DNA from 4 places in the Pseudomonas sp. P106(2024) genome. Region 2 is predicted to be linked to each of the others. Evidence: predicted binding sites of a transcription regulator. Region 2 holds the regulator's gene; each other region holds the start of a gene.
The links. The regulator FliA, encoded in region 2, starts transcription of late flagellar genes. The targets are predictions, from matches to a motif close to CTAAAGTTTNNNNNNNNNNNGCCGNTAA.
Positions count from the first base shown of each region.

Region 1: flgM (flagellar biosynthesis anti-sigma factor FlgM) is a predicted target of FliA. The motif match lies at 1,374-1,401, and genes of this name have one in related genera.
Region 3: AC25M7_RS12715 (flagellin N-terminal helical domain-containing protein) is a predicted target of FliA. The motif match lies at 1,799-1,826, and genes of this name have one in related genera.
Region 4: AC25M7_RS23105 (methyl-accepting chemotaxis protein) is a predicted target of FliA. The motif match lies at 1,819-1,846, and genes of this name have one in related genera.

Region 1 covers NZ_JBLIYU010000006.1:220,325-223,729, reverse strand. The annotation lists gene AC25M7_RS12815 (flagellar brake protein) at 1-418, opposite strand, end outside; gene AC25M7_RS12810 (flagella synthesis protein FlgN) at 509-976, opposite strand; gene flgM (flagellar biosynthesis anti-sigma factor FlgM) at 1,024-1,338, opposite strand; gene flgA (flagellar basal body P-ring formation chaperone FlgA) at 1,513-2,262, opposite strand; gene AC25M7_RS12795 (chemotaxis protein CheV) at 2,326-3,255, shown strand; gene cheR (protein-glutamate O-methyltransferase CheR) at 3,307-3,405, shown strand, end outside.
Region 2 covers NZ_JBLIYU010000003.1:291,784-295,188, forward strand. The annotation lists gene flhF (flagellar biosynthesis GTPase FlhF) at 1-365, shown strand, start outside; gene fleN (flagellar synthesis regulator FleN) at 480-1,313, shown strand; gene fliA (RNA polymerase sigma factor FliA) at 1,310-2,050, shown strand; gene AC25M7_RS07555 (chemotaxis response regulator CheY) at 2,154-2,528, shown strand; gene AC25M7_RS07560 (protein phosphatase CheZ) at 2,548-3,336, shown strand; gene AC25M7_RS07565 (chemotaxis protein CheA) at 3,349-3,405, shown strand, end outside.
Region 3 covers NZ_JBLIYU010000006.1:204,625-208,029, reverse strand. The annotation lists gene AC25M7_RS12725 (flagellar hook-associated protein 3) at 1-390, shown strand, start outside; gene AC25M7_RS12720 (ketoacyl-ACP synthase III) at 677-1,606, shown strand; gene AC25M7_RS12715 (flagellin N-terminal helical domain-containing protein) at 1,907-3,325, shown strand; gene AC25M7_RS12710 (flagellar protein FlaG) at 3,401-3,405, shown strand, end outside.
Region 4 covers NZ_JBLIYU010000020.1:17,624-21,028, reverse strand. The annotation lists gene pcaH (protocatechuate 3,4-dioxygenase subunit beta) at 1-626, opposite strand, end outside; gene ypfJ (KPN_02809 family neutral zinc metallopeptidase) at 826-1,707, shown strand; gene AC25M7_RS23105 (methyl-accepting chemotaxis protein) at 1,935-3,405, shown strand, end outside.

The sequences.
Region 1 (3,405 bases), on a different contig from region 2:
GGGTGATGTCGACCAGTTGCGATAGCTTCAGCGCGGCGCGGAAGGCGTTGCGACGCTGGTGATAGGTCACTTCCTCGGGCAGTGGGCCGCGGTAGCAGCGATGGCCGTCGATCTCGGTGATGGTCAGTGGTGTGCTGGACTCCCAGGCGATGCGCACGCCGTCATGGAAGCCTTCGACGCGGAACGACTCGCCGTTCTCGATGTACTTTTCGCCATCGCGGGGGATCATTTCATCCAGTGCCAGGACGCCGTTGTCCCGGTCGACGTGCACCACATAGCTCTGGAACCGCTGGCTGCGCTCGTGGAAGCTGATGATCAGCGGGTCGTGGCTATCCAGCAACTGGCGCAAGTTGGCCGTGATCTCCAAAGGGGTGGTCAGCACCTTTGGTGGCTGGGGCGCATCGGATTCATTGAACACGGGTTATCAATCTCCAGGCAAAACGGCACACGCAAGTTACGGCATTTTGCCAGTATGTTCCGTGTCTTGGTACAAATAAGATAGAACTAATCACACTTGGCTGAGTGCGCGGGGCTTGGCCATTGGCGAGGTGCCGCCACGGCTGTCGTAGAGCGACGGGGAATCGCCACCCTGAAGGATTCTGATCTGGTTCGCCGTGGTCTGTTGCTGCACCTGGATGATCCGGCCATTGGTCTCGTTGACCTGCCGGCAGGCATCCATCAGCTCGCCCAGTGCATCGAGCCGGCTCATGATGGCCTCGCCATTGCTCGACTGTGCGGCCAGCGCCTGGGCCCCCTCGCGGTCGGCACTCAGGCCGAGTTCGAGGAGCAGCTGACTGCGCCGCTTGCCCTGCTGCTCGAGCAAGATGATCAACGACTGCTTGCGGGCCAGGATTTGCTCCAGGGCCATCATGTCCCGACCGTGCAGGGCTATCGCTTCGTTCTGCAGAAGCTCGAGCAGTTCCTGCGTCGGCGCTATGTCGTTTTCAATCAGTTGCAGCAGGGTAGTGTCGTGCATGGCTAACTCTTGGCGTGTTGCGTCCTTGAAGTCAGCGCGCCTGAAGGTCAGCGCTGGGCTTCGAAATCAAGCAGTTTGCTGGCGACCCGGTCGGCATCGACCTTGTAGCTGCCGTCTGCGATGGCCTGCTTCAACTCGGCCACGCGGGCGCTGTTGACGGTCGGCTGATCGCGCAGCTTGTCGCTGATCTTCTGCAATTGCTGGGCCTCTGGGCTCAGGTGTACCGCTTCTCCGCTGGCATTGGCGCGCTTTGGCGCTTCACTGGCTTCGCCGGCTTTTTCGGCGTTGCCTGGCGCGGCATTGCCGCGAACGCCGCCCGTGACGGACGGAGAGTTGTTGAGACGACTGAAGTCGATGACCATGTTCAGAACCCCTGGGAATTAGGACGCATGCCTGGTTTTCGGCCAGCCTGAGCAAAACTTTAGGTGTGAATGCATCAGTGCCTCCAGGTACAGGTGCGCAACCCGATTTGTGACACAGTTTAGGGCGCGCGGTTCCACATCGCCAGCGTTCTGTCATTATCCCGACACGGTGTATTACATGGCCACCTCGACCTGGCCGGGGCCTGTGACCCGCGCCTTGACCACGCGCCTGGAATTCAGGTTGCGCACGCGGATCTGCGTCTGCATGCCGCCCTTGTCCAGTGCCTCGCCCGGCATGCGCACGCTCAGGCTGCCGCTGCGGGCGATGATCACCACATGGTCGCCCTTGCGAACCACCTCGGCCTGTTCCAGGTGCTGTTGCGTCAGTACCTGGTCGAGCACAGTGGGGCGCAGCAGCTTCATGCCCACGGCCTGGTCGAGCTGGGTCAGGTAGCCTGGGCCGAGGCTGCCGACATCGCGCTCGCGCATGGCCACATCGCCTTCGGTCACCACGCTTTCGCGCTTCAGGGGGCGCGTCATGACCACCACATCGCGCAGCAGGCGGACCTGTGCCGGGACGAACACCGTCCAGGGCGCGGCACTGTCGCAGCGTACCCGTACCGTGACCCGCCCGAGCGGCGTCGAACTTTCCAGCGAGGCATCCAATTGCTGGCTGCATTGGGGCATGCGCAGGCGCGGGTCCAGGGTATTGACCTGGATTTCATAGCGGCCCGGGGTTTGGGTCGTCGCCAGATAATCCTCTACGGTGAACTCAAGAAACCCCTGGGTGACACCGATAAGCTGTTCAGGCAAGGTAAAAGAGTCCGCCAGCGTACGAATGCCGGGTGCCAGCAGGCACAGGGCGGCCAGTGAGCCGGTCAGCAGGCGCGTCAGTCGTCGGAAATTTGTCGTTTTCGTGTACATGGCGTTCAAAAAAGCAAAGCCCGTGCCGATTCGGTACTTAGGCAATCGTTGAAGGAGTCTGGCATGGCTGGAGTGATGGATTCGGTCAACCAGCGCACGCAACTGGTGGGGCAGAACCGCCTGGAGCTGCTTTTGTTTCGTCTCAATGGCGATCAGCTCTACGGCATCAATGTGTTCAAGGTGCGGGAGGTGCTGCAGTGCCCGGACCTGACGCTTCTGCCCAGATCCCATCCGGTGGTGCGCGGTGTGGCCAACATTCGGGGGGCGACCATCCCGATCCTTGACCTGTCGATGGCCACTGGCCTTCCGCAGTTGAAGGAAGAAACGCGCAACAGTTTCGTGATCATCACCGAGTACAACACCAAGACCCAGGGCTTCCTGGTGCACTCGGTCGAGCGCATCGTCAACATGAACTGGGAAGAGATCCATCCGCCACCCAAGGGCACCGGGCGCGATCACTACCTGACCGCCGTGACCCGGGTCGACAATCGCATGGTCGAGATCATCGATGTCGAGAAGGTGCTGGCCGAAGTGGCGCCGTCGTCCGAGTCGGTGTCCGAGGGGGTGATCGATGCCGAGGTGCAGGACAAGGCGGTGATGTTGCGGGTGCTGACGGTCGATGATTCGTCGGTGGCGCGCAAGCAGGTGAGCCGTTGCCTGCAGACTGTGGGGGTCGAGGTGGTGGCGCTCAACGACGGTCGCCAGGCCCTGGACTACCTGCGTAAGCTGGTGGACGAGGGCAAGCGTCCGGAGGAAGAGTTCCTCATGATGATCTCGGATATTGAAATGCCGGAAATGGACGGCTATACCCTCACGGCGGAGATCCGCAGCGATCCGCGTATGCAAAAGCTGCACATCTGCCTGCATACTTCGCTGTCCGGGGTATTCAACCAGGCGATGGTCAAGAAGGTCGGTGCTGATGACTTCCTGGCCAAGTTCAGGCCGGACGATCTTGCCCAGCGCGTGGTCGATCGGATCAAGGCGAGTCATTGAAACGGCCGGGGCTCGTCCCCGGCGCTAGCGATTTAAGAAGAGGCGGCAGCATTGTCTACGGGTAATTTGGATTTCGAACAGTTCCGGGTCTTCCTGGAGAAAGCCTGTGGCATCCTGCTGGGCGAGAATAAGCAGTACCTGGTCTCCAGC
Region 2 (3,405 bases):
TCGAGACCCTGGCCGGGCGCGGTATCGCCGCCAAGAATTACCTGGTGCTGGCGACCACCAGCCAGAAGCAGGTGCTCACCGCCGCCTACCACAGCTACAAACGCTGCGGTCTGGCCGGTTGCATCCTGACCAAACTCGATGAAACGGCATGCCTCGGCGAAGTGCTGAGCCTAGCCATCAGTCATGAACTACCGGTGGCCTATCTGACCGATGGGCCGCGCATTCCTGACGACCTGCAACTGCCGCGCAAGCACCAGCTGGTGAGTCGCGCGGTCAGTGTGCAGTTGCAGGACGAGCCCAGCGACGAGGCCATGGCCGACATGTTCGCTGATCTCTACCACAACCCTGGCAAGCGTGCGGGTTGAGGGTGAATACTGTGCAAAGTACCTACATCATGGGGTTGCCCGGCCGTACCGTGGCCTTGAACGTTCAGCCCCTCATGTGGCCTGGGTCCAAGCGAGACAAGGTAAAGAACAGACATGGGTAGCATGCATCCCGTACAGGTGATCGCCGTGACCGGTGGCAAAGGTGGCGTCGGCAAGACTAACGTTTCAGTGAACCTGTCTCTGGCGTTAGCCGAGCTCGGCCGCCGGGTCATGTTGCTGGACGCCGACCTGGGCCTGGCCAATGTCGACGTTCTGCTGGGGCTCACGCCCAAGCGTACCCTGGCCGATGTCATCGAGGGTCGCTGCGAGCTGCGCGATGTGCTGCTGCAGGGGCCTGGCGGTGTGCGCATCGTCCCGGCGGCTTCCGGCACCCAGAGCATGGTGCACCTGGCGCCAGCCCAACATGCCGGCCTGATCCAGGCCTTCAGCGAGATCGGCGACAACCTCGACGTGCTGGTGATCGACACCGCTGCGGGTATTGGTGACTCGGTAGTCAGCTTCGTCCGCGCCGCCCAGGAGGTGCTGCTGGTGGTGTGCGACGAGCCTACCTCGATCACCGACGCCTACGCCCTGATCAAGCTGCTCAACCGCGACTACGGGATGAATCGCTTCCGCGTGCTGGCCAACATGGCCCAGAGCCCGCAGGAGGGGCGCAACCTGTTCGCCAAGTTGACCAAGGTCACGGATCGTTTCCTTGACGTCGCCCTACAATACGTCGGTGCCGTGCCGTACGACGAATGTGTGCGCAAGGCCGTGCAGAAGCAGCGGGCTGTATACGAGGCCTTCCCGCGGTCCAAGTGCGCGCTGGCTTTCAAGGCCATTGCGCAGAAGGTCGACAGCTGGCCGCTGCCTGCCAACCCGCGCGGACACCTGGAATTCTTCGTCGAGCGCCTGGTGCAGCCCACCAGTGCAGGGCCGGTGCTATGAACGCGAGCGGTTTCAAGATGTACAGCAAGGCCGCCAAGGACGCTCAGTACGAGCTGATCGAGCGCTACGCGCCGCTGGTCAAGCGCATCGCCTACCACCTGCTGGCGCGTTTGCCGGCCAACGTCCAGGTCGAGGACCTGATCCAGGCTGGGATGATCGGCCTGCTGGAAGTGGCCAACAAGTATGACGCCAGCAAGGGCGCCAGCTTCGAAACCTACGCCGGCATCCGCATCCGCGGCGCCATGCTCGACGAAGTGCGCAAGGGCGACTGGGCACCGCGCTCGGTGCACCGCAACACGCGTATGGTCAGCGACGCGATTCGCTGTGTTGAAGCAAAGACAGGGCGCGACGCTAAAGATCACGAGGTTGCTGCCGAACTCCAATTGAGTCTCGATGATTACTACGGGATTCTGAACGACACCTTGGGCAGTCGCCTGTTCAGTTTCGACGACCTGCTGCAGGACGGCGAACACGAGGGGCTGCACGAGGACGGGGCCAGCGGCCAGCTGGAGCCATCGCGGGACCTGGAGGACGAGCGCTTCCAGGCCGCCCTGGCCGATGCGATTGCCAACCTGCCGGAGCGCGAGCGCCTGGTCCTGGCGCTGTACTACGACGAAGAGCTGAACCTCAAGGAAATCGGTGAGGTCCTGGGGGTCAGCGAATCGCGTGTCAGCCAGTTGCACAGCCAGTGCGCGGCGCGTCTGCGCAGCCGCCTGGGGGAATGGCGGGCGCGTTGAACCAGGTTTGATGCAGTCGTTTTTTTGTGGTGCCGAATTGATTGAGTGCGCGCTCGGCGCCGAGCGCGTTTAAGACTGCTTGGAGGTCTAATTGAACAAAGACATGAAAATCCTCATCGTTGACGACTTTTCGACGATGCGGCGGATCATCAAGAACCTGTTGCGTGACCTGGGTTTCACCAACGTCAAGGAGGCTGATGACGGCAACACGGCACTGCCGATGCTCACCAGCGAACACTTCGACTTCCTGGTAACCGACTGGAACATGCCGGGCATGACCGGTATCGACCTGCTGCGTGCTGTTCGCGCGGACGAGCGCCTCAAGCACCTGCCGGTACTGATGGTCACCGCAGAAGCCAAGCGCGAGCAGATCATCGAAGCTGCCCAGGCCGGCGTCAACGGCTACGTGGTCAAGCCTTTCACCGCCGTGGCGCTGAAAGAAAAGATCGAAAAGATCTTCGAACGCGTCAACGGCTGAGTCACGTCTGGGGGGCGCAATGGAGTCAACCAACAACTCTTTGGGTGAGTTCGAATCAACCCTTAAGAAGCATGCCCAGGAACTGGTCGAGAGCCTCGAGCGCGGCCGGTTCGGTGATGCGGTACAGCTGATCCACCAACTGAACCAGACCCGCGATCGCGGGCTGTATCAGGAAGTCGGCAAGCTTACTCGCGAACTGCACAGTGCAATCGTCAACTTCCACATCGACCCGTCCATGCCGCAGGCCGAGGAAGTGTCGCAGATTACCGACGCCACTGAACGCCTCTCCTACGTGGTTCGCCTCACCGAAGGTGCGGCCAACCGCACCATGGACCTGGCAGAGGCCTGCACCCCGGTGCTCAATGACCTCGCCGCCGAGGCCCAGAGCCTGTCCGCCGATTGGCAGCGGTTCATGCGCCGGGAGGTGGCAGCGCCGGAATTCCGTGAGTTGGTCAAGCGTGTGGACAGTTTTCTGACGCACAGCGCCGAAGGTAATCAGAAGGTCGCCGGCCATCTCAACGATATCGTCCTGGCCCAGGATTATCAGGATCTCACCGGCCAGGTGATCAAACGGGTGACCGCGCTGGTCACCGAAGTCGAAAGCAATCTGCTCAAGCTCGTGCTGATGGCAAGCCAGGTCGACCGCTTTGCCGGGATCGAACATGACCACCAGCAGCTGCGCGCTGAAAAAGATCAAGAAAAACATCCGACTCGGGGTGAAGGTCCGCAGATTCATGCCGATAAGCGTGAAGACGTCGTGTCCAGCCAGGACGATGTCGACGATCTGTTGTCCAGCCTGGGTTTTTAAGGAGCACGTTTAATGAGCTTCGGCGCCGATGAAGAAATCCTCCAGGATTTCCTGGTAGAAGCCGGCGAA
Region 3 (3,405 bases), on a different contig from region 2:
CAGTTCGCGGTCAATGCCAACAACCACCAGAACCAGAGCGTGCTGGAGACCATCAGCCAGCTGCGTGCGGCGTTGGATGCGCCGCCAGGCACCTCGGGCGACAATACCGCCATCAAGAACGCCGTAGCCTCGGCTGTGGCCAACCTGGCCAGTGCCCGCGAGCAGGTCGATATCACCCGCGGCTCGATCGGTGCCCGTGGCAACTCGCTCGATATCCAGCGCCAGGAAAACACCAGCCTGAGCACGGCCAACAAGGTCACCCAGGATGCCATCGGCAACACCGACATGGCCGACGCCTCGATCATGCTGACTCTGCAGCAGGCCATGCTCGAAGCTTCCCAGCTGGCCTTCTCGCGTATTTCGCAACTGAGCCTGTTCAACAAGCTCTGATCGCGATCCGCCTCAGGAAAGCCCTGGCCAGCGCCATGCTGCCGGGGCTTTTTCGTGTCTGGCGCGCGGTGGTGGCAGGGGTTTGGCGATAATTGACTGTGACTAATGAGTCAAATCGTGCATCTTCCCTGTATTCTATGCGGCAGTTGCTGCAGCATTTTGTTACCGGTGCGCAGAGGGCAGGCCTGATGTCGGCCTGTCCAGGGCGCATTGCCCTTGACGCCGGTAGTCGGCGCCCTCAATTCATCGAGTGGCGGTCTTTGGCTGTTTTCATTGGGAAGCCAGAATGATTGGCATCAAAAGCATCGCGAGTTACGTGCCCACCGCTGGCCTGGACAACTACGTCCAGGGTGCGAAGTTCGGCAAGGACGAAGAGTTCATGTTCGGCAAGATCGGCGCTTCCTTCCTGCCGCGCAAGGCTGAGGAGCAGGAAACGTCCGATCTGTGCGTGGAGGCGGCCCGGGCGTTGTTCGCCAACAACCCCGAGCTCGATCCGCAGTCGATCGATGTACTGATCGTGGTCACCCAGAACGGTGACGAAGAAGGCCTGCCGCACACCGCGGCGATCGTCCAGAACAAGCTGGGCCTGTCGACCCGCGTGGCGGCCTTCGACGTGTCGCTGGGCTGCTCGGGTTATGTCTATGGCCTGTACGCCATCAAGGGCTTCATGCAGGCGGCGGGGTTGAAAAACGGCCTGCTGATCACTGCCGACCCGTATTCGAAGATCGTCGATCCGGAAGACCGCAACACCACCATGCTGTTCGGTGACGCCGCCACGGCCACCTGGATGGGCGAGAACGCTGTCTGGCAGCTGGGCGAGGCGCGTTTCGGCACCGATGGCTCGGGTGCCGAGCACCTCAAAGTCAGCGATGGCACCTTCTTCATGAACGGTCGCCAGGTGTTCAACTTCGCCCTGGTCAAGGTGCCGGCGCACCTGCATGAGCTGCTGGCGGCCAGCGGTTTGCAGTCTTCGGACATCGATGCGTTCTGCATTCACCAGGGCAGCGCGGCGATCGTCGATGCCGTGGCGCGGCGCTTCGAGGAGCAGCATCCGGAGAAGTTCGTCAAGGACATGCTCGAGACTGGCAACACCGTGTCCTCCAGCGTGCCGCTGCTGCTGCAGAAGCACATGTTCGACAGTAGCTGGAGGCGCGTGGCCATCAGCGGCTTTGGCGTGGGCCTGTCGTGGGGTTCGGCGATTCTCTATCGCGGCTGATTCGCGAAGGCCTCGAAAATAACGCCTGGCGTGCCCCGCCAGGCGTTTTTTTATGCGTGGAAGATCGCCCTGTAGGAGCGTGCTTGCCCCGTGAGGGGCTGCAAAGCAGCCCCTGATCGGCAACCGCCAAATCAATAACCCCCTGATTTCATGGGGGTGGCGGGGTGATGGCATTTTTTTTTCGAAAATGCCCTCAAGCAACCCACGCAGACGACGATAACCATTACGAAGGTTCTCTAGGCCATACCCGGCGGATGCCAGGGCCGGAAGCCGCAGTACCCATCCAACGAGGATTTCGTCATGGCTTTAACTGTAAACACCAACATTGCTTCGGTTACTACTCAGGTTAACCTGAACAAGGCCAGCACTGCCCAGACCACTTCGATGCAGCGCCTGTCTTCCGGCCTGCGCATCAACAGCGCCAAAGACGACGCTGCCGGCCTGCAGATCGCCAACCGTCTGACCAGCCAGATCAACGGCCTGGGCCAGGCAGTGAAGAACGCCAACGACGGTATCTCGATCGCCCAGACCGCCGAAGGCGCCATGCAGGCTTCGACCGACATCCTGCAGAAAATGCGTACCCTGGCCCTGTCCTCGGCCACTGGCTCCCTGAGCGCCGACGACCGTAAGTCGAACAACGACGAATACCAGGCTCTGACTGCCGAACTGAACCGTATCTCCACCACCACCACCTTCGGTGGCCAGAAGCTGTTGGACGGTTCCTACGGCACCAAGGCCATCCAGGTCGGCGCCAACGCCAACGAAACCATCAACCTGACCCTGGAAAACGTTGCTGCCAGCAACATCGGTTCCCAGCAGATCAAGAGCCTGGGCGTTGCTCCGAGCACCACTGGTGTTGCAGGTGGCGCCATCGCCGTAACCGGTAACGGCCAGACCGCTTCCGTCACTGTTGCCGCTGGTGCTTCCGCCAAGACTATCGCTAGCCAGCTGAACGGCGCCATCGGTGGCCTGACCGCTACCGCCAGCACCGAAGCTCAGTTCGTTGTCGGCGCCGGTGCTGCTACCGCTCCTGCTACCTTCGACATGACCGTTGGCGGCCAGACCACCAAGTTCGTCGGCGTCACCGATACCGCCAACCTGGCTGACCAGCTGAAGTCGAACGCTGCCAAGCTGGGCATCAGCGTCAACTACGACGAAGCCAAAGGCACCCTGTCGGTCAAGTCCGACACCGGTGAGAACATCTCGTTCGCCAACTCCACCGCTGCCGGTACCATCACTGTTGCAACCAAGGACGGCTCGGGCACCTACGGTGCTGGCGTCGCTCTGGCTGACGGCCTGATCGCCACTGGCGCTGTGAACCTGGACTCGGCCAAGGGCTACGCCCTCAGCGGCGCTGGTGTTACCGGCCTGTTCAACGCCGGTACCGACGCTTCGTCGACCAAGACCACCATCGCCAACACCGACGTCACCGACGCCACCAAGGCTCAGAACGCCCTGGCCGTTATCGACAAGGCCATCGGTTCGATCGACAGCGTCCGTTCTGGCCTGGGTGCTACCCAGAACCGTCTGACCACCACCGTTGACAACCTGCAGAACATCCAGAAGAACTCCACCGCTGCCCGTTCGACCGTGCAGGACGTGGACTTCGCTTCGGAAACTGCAGAGCTGACCAAGCAGCAGACCCTGCAGCAGGCTTCGACCGCGATCCTGTCGCAGGCCAACCAGCTGCCATCCTCGGTCCTGAAACTGCTCCAGTAATTCAGGCGCCTGAGTAAGAGGTGGAAGGGCGCGTTTACGTGCCCTTTCGCTTTTTTGACATGAGGAGTTCGAAGCATGGA
Region 4 (3,405 bases), on a different contig from region 2:
AGCCTGGCGATCAGCCGCTGGACCGCGTCGGAGTTGGCGATCGACTTGACGATCGGGCACAGCGGAATCAGCGGATCGCCCTCGAAGTACAACTGGGTGATCAGCTTGGTCGCGATCGACGGTCCGCTGATGGAGAAGTGGATATGTGCCGGGCGCCAGTCGTTGGGGCCGTTGCGCCATGGGTATGGACCGGGCTTGATGGTACGAAAGCTGTAGTAGCCGTCGCGGTTGGTCAGGCAACGGCCGACACCGCCGAAGTTCGGGTCCAGCGGCGCCAGGTAGCGGTCGTTCTTGTGCCGGTAGCGACCGCCGGCGTTGGCCTGCCACATCTCCACCAAGGTGTTGGCCACCGGCTTGCCGTACTGGTCGACAACGCGGCCGGCGACGATGATGCGCTCGCCGATCGGCAAGCCGCCGTGGTTGAAGTTGAGCAGCAAGTCATGGTCGTGTTCGCCGAAACGCAGATGGGAAAAGTCCGGGCCGGTACTTTCGCTGATCGACTGTGGGATGCTGACCAGCGCCTGGCGCGGCGAGCGCGCCACCGAGGTCTTGTAGTCGGGGGTGAAGGCCTTGGGGTGCCAGTTGCGATCACGGATCACGAAGCGGCTGGTGTCCTGAGCGGGCATGCCGGTTTCCTCTCTTGGAATTGTCGAACGCCTGGGCGTGGCAGGCGGAGTTGCAGTTTCCAGCAGGCCAATCGGGATGAATATTGAATTCAGCAGTCTTAGCCATAACCATTTGGTTATGCACAAGCGACCAAGGCGACGCCGAGGGCAGCGCTGGACTAATCTTTGACTTCTTGTTTCACGAACCGGAGAGCACTACATGGAATGGCGAAAAGGCCGACGCAGCGACAACGTGGTCGATGCCCGCGGCGAAGGGGGCGGCGGCATGCGCTTCGGCGGCGGCAAGGGCCTGGGGCTCGGCGCCATCCTGTTGATCGTCGGCATCGGCTGGCTCACCGGGCAGGACCCGTTGCAGATCCTCGGCCAGCTGGCCGGACAGATGGAGCAGCAGCAGACCGCCCCGGCCAACGTTGGCAGCAAGGCGCCGCCGGCCAACGACGAGCAGGCCGAGTTCGTCGCCTCGATCCTCGGCGACACCGAGGACACCTGGAAGGCGCTGTTCGCCCAGGCCGGCAAGCAGTACCGCGATCCCAAGCTGGTGCTGTTCAGTGGCCAGGTCAATTCCGCCTGCGGTTTCGCCTCATCGGCGGTCGGGCCGTTCTACTGCCCGGCCGACCAGCGCGTGTACCTGGACATGACCTTCTTCCGCGAAATGGAAACCCGCTTCAAGGCAGCCGGGGATTTCGCCCAGGCCTACGTGATCGCCCACGAAATCGGCCATCACGTGCAGACCCTGCTCGGGGTCTCGGCCAAGGTCGACGCCGCACGCCGCAACGGCCAGCGCATGGAAGGCGACAACGGCCTGCTGGTGCGCCAGGAACTGCAAGCCGACTGCCTGGCCGGGGTCTGGGCCTACCAGGCACAGAAACGCCTGAACTGGCTGGAGCCGGGGGATGTGGAAGAGGCACTGAACGCCGCCAATGCCATCGGTGACGATCGCCTGCAGCAGCAGGGGCAGGGACGGGTGGTGCCCGACTCCTTCACCCATGGTACCTCGCAACAGCGCGTGCGATGGTTCAAGGCCGGTTTTTCCAGTGGCGACGTAAATCAGTGCGATACCTTCAGCGCACGTAGCCTTTGATAGCCCCATCAGAACAGTGCACGCCCGTCGGTGTGCACTGGGTCTGCACCCGCAATTGACCACATCAAAAAACAAACGTATTCAACAAGTTATAAATTTGCTGAAAAAGCGTTTCAGCTTCTCGACGCTTTGCCGATAAGTCCTACACAAATCTGCGGGCTAACTGACAACAACAACGCCCAGCTTTTGAGATCAAGTGAGCGAAATCATTTTCTGGGAGAGCGTGCATGAACAGTTGGTTCGCTAATATCAGCGTCAACCTCAAACTCGGCCTGGGCTTCGGCCTGGTCCTGGTCCTGACCGGCCTGCTGGCCCTGACCGGCTGGAACAGCCTGGGCAGCCTTATCGACCGCAGCAACTGGATGAGCGACATCACCCAGCTCAACAGTGACCTGACCAACCTGCGCGTGGCCCGCCTGCAGTGGATGCTGACCAACGGCGACGATGCCTCGGCGGCCAACGTCCAAGCCAAGCTCGATGCCTTCGGCAGCCAGCAGCAGCACCTGGTCAACACCTTCAAGAGCCCCGAGAACCTCAAACTGCTGCGCGAGCAGGGCCAGAGCATCAGCGAATACCGGGTCTCGCTGGAGAAGATGCGCCAGGGCTACAAGACCACCCTCGCCGCCCGCGAATCGATGAACCAGACCGCGTCCCGCGCCAATGACGCCATCGAGGCGATCAGCGCCGCCGTGCTGTCCAGCGCCGAGAGCGATGCCAGCCGCCTGGCCCAATACCTGCTGATCAGCAAGGCCAAGCAACAGCTGGTGCAGGTGCGCCTTGACGTACGCAGCTACATCGCCGACCTGACCAGCGAAGCCGAGCAGGCCGCCCTGCGCCAGCTGGAAAACGCGCTGAATGAAATCGACAGCCTCAAGCGCCAGCTGCCGGGCGAAGCCTCACGCATCCAGCAATTCGAAAACGCCGTGCTGGCCTACCGCGACGCCGTGCGCCAGTTCCGCGACGCTACCGCAGCCATCGGTGTGGCCCGTGCCGAAATGACCGTGCAGGGCGCCGACATCGTCAAACGCAGCGACGAACTGTACAAGATCCAGATCGAGCGCCGTGACGCCGAAAGCGTCCAGGCCCGCACCCTGCAGACTACTGCCACCCTCCTGGCGCTGCTGGTCGGCGTACTCGCCGCATTCCTCATCACCCGTCAGATCACCCGCCCGCTGCGCGAGACCATGGACGTGGTCAACCGCATCGCCAGCGGCGACCTCACCCAGGAACTGCGTGTCACCCGTCGTGACGAGCTGGGCGCCCTGCAGCAGGGCATCGCTCGCATGGGCACCACCCTGCGCGACCTGATCACCGGCATCCGCGACGGCGTTACCCAGATCGCCAGCGCCGCCGAGGAACTGTCGGCGGTGACCGAGCAGACCAGCGCCGGCGCCAACAGCCAGAAGGTCGAGACCGACCAGGTGGCCACCGCCATGCACGAGATGGCCGCCACTGTCCAGGAAGTCGCGCGCAACGCCGAGCAGGCCTCGCACGCGGCGACCAACGCCGATGACGAAGCCCGGGTCGGCGACAAGGTGGTCGGTGAGGCCATCAGCCAGATCGAACGCCTGGCCCACGAAGTGCACCGCTCCACCGAGGCGATGACCCTTTTGCAGCAGGAAAGCCAGAAGATTGGCAGCGTCATGGACGTGATCAAGTCGGTGGCCGAGCAGACCAACCTGCTGGCGCTCAACGCCG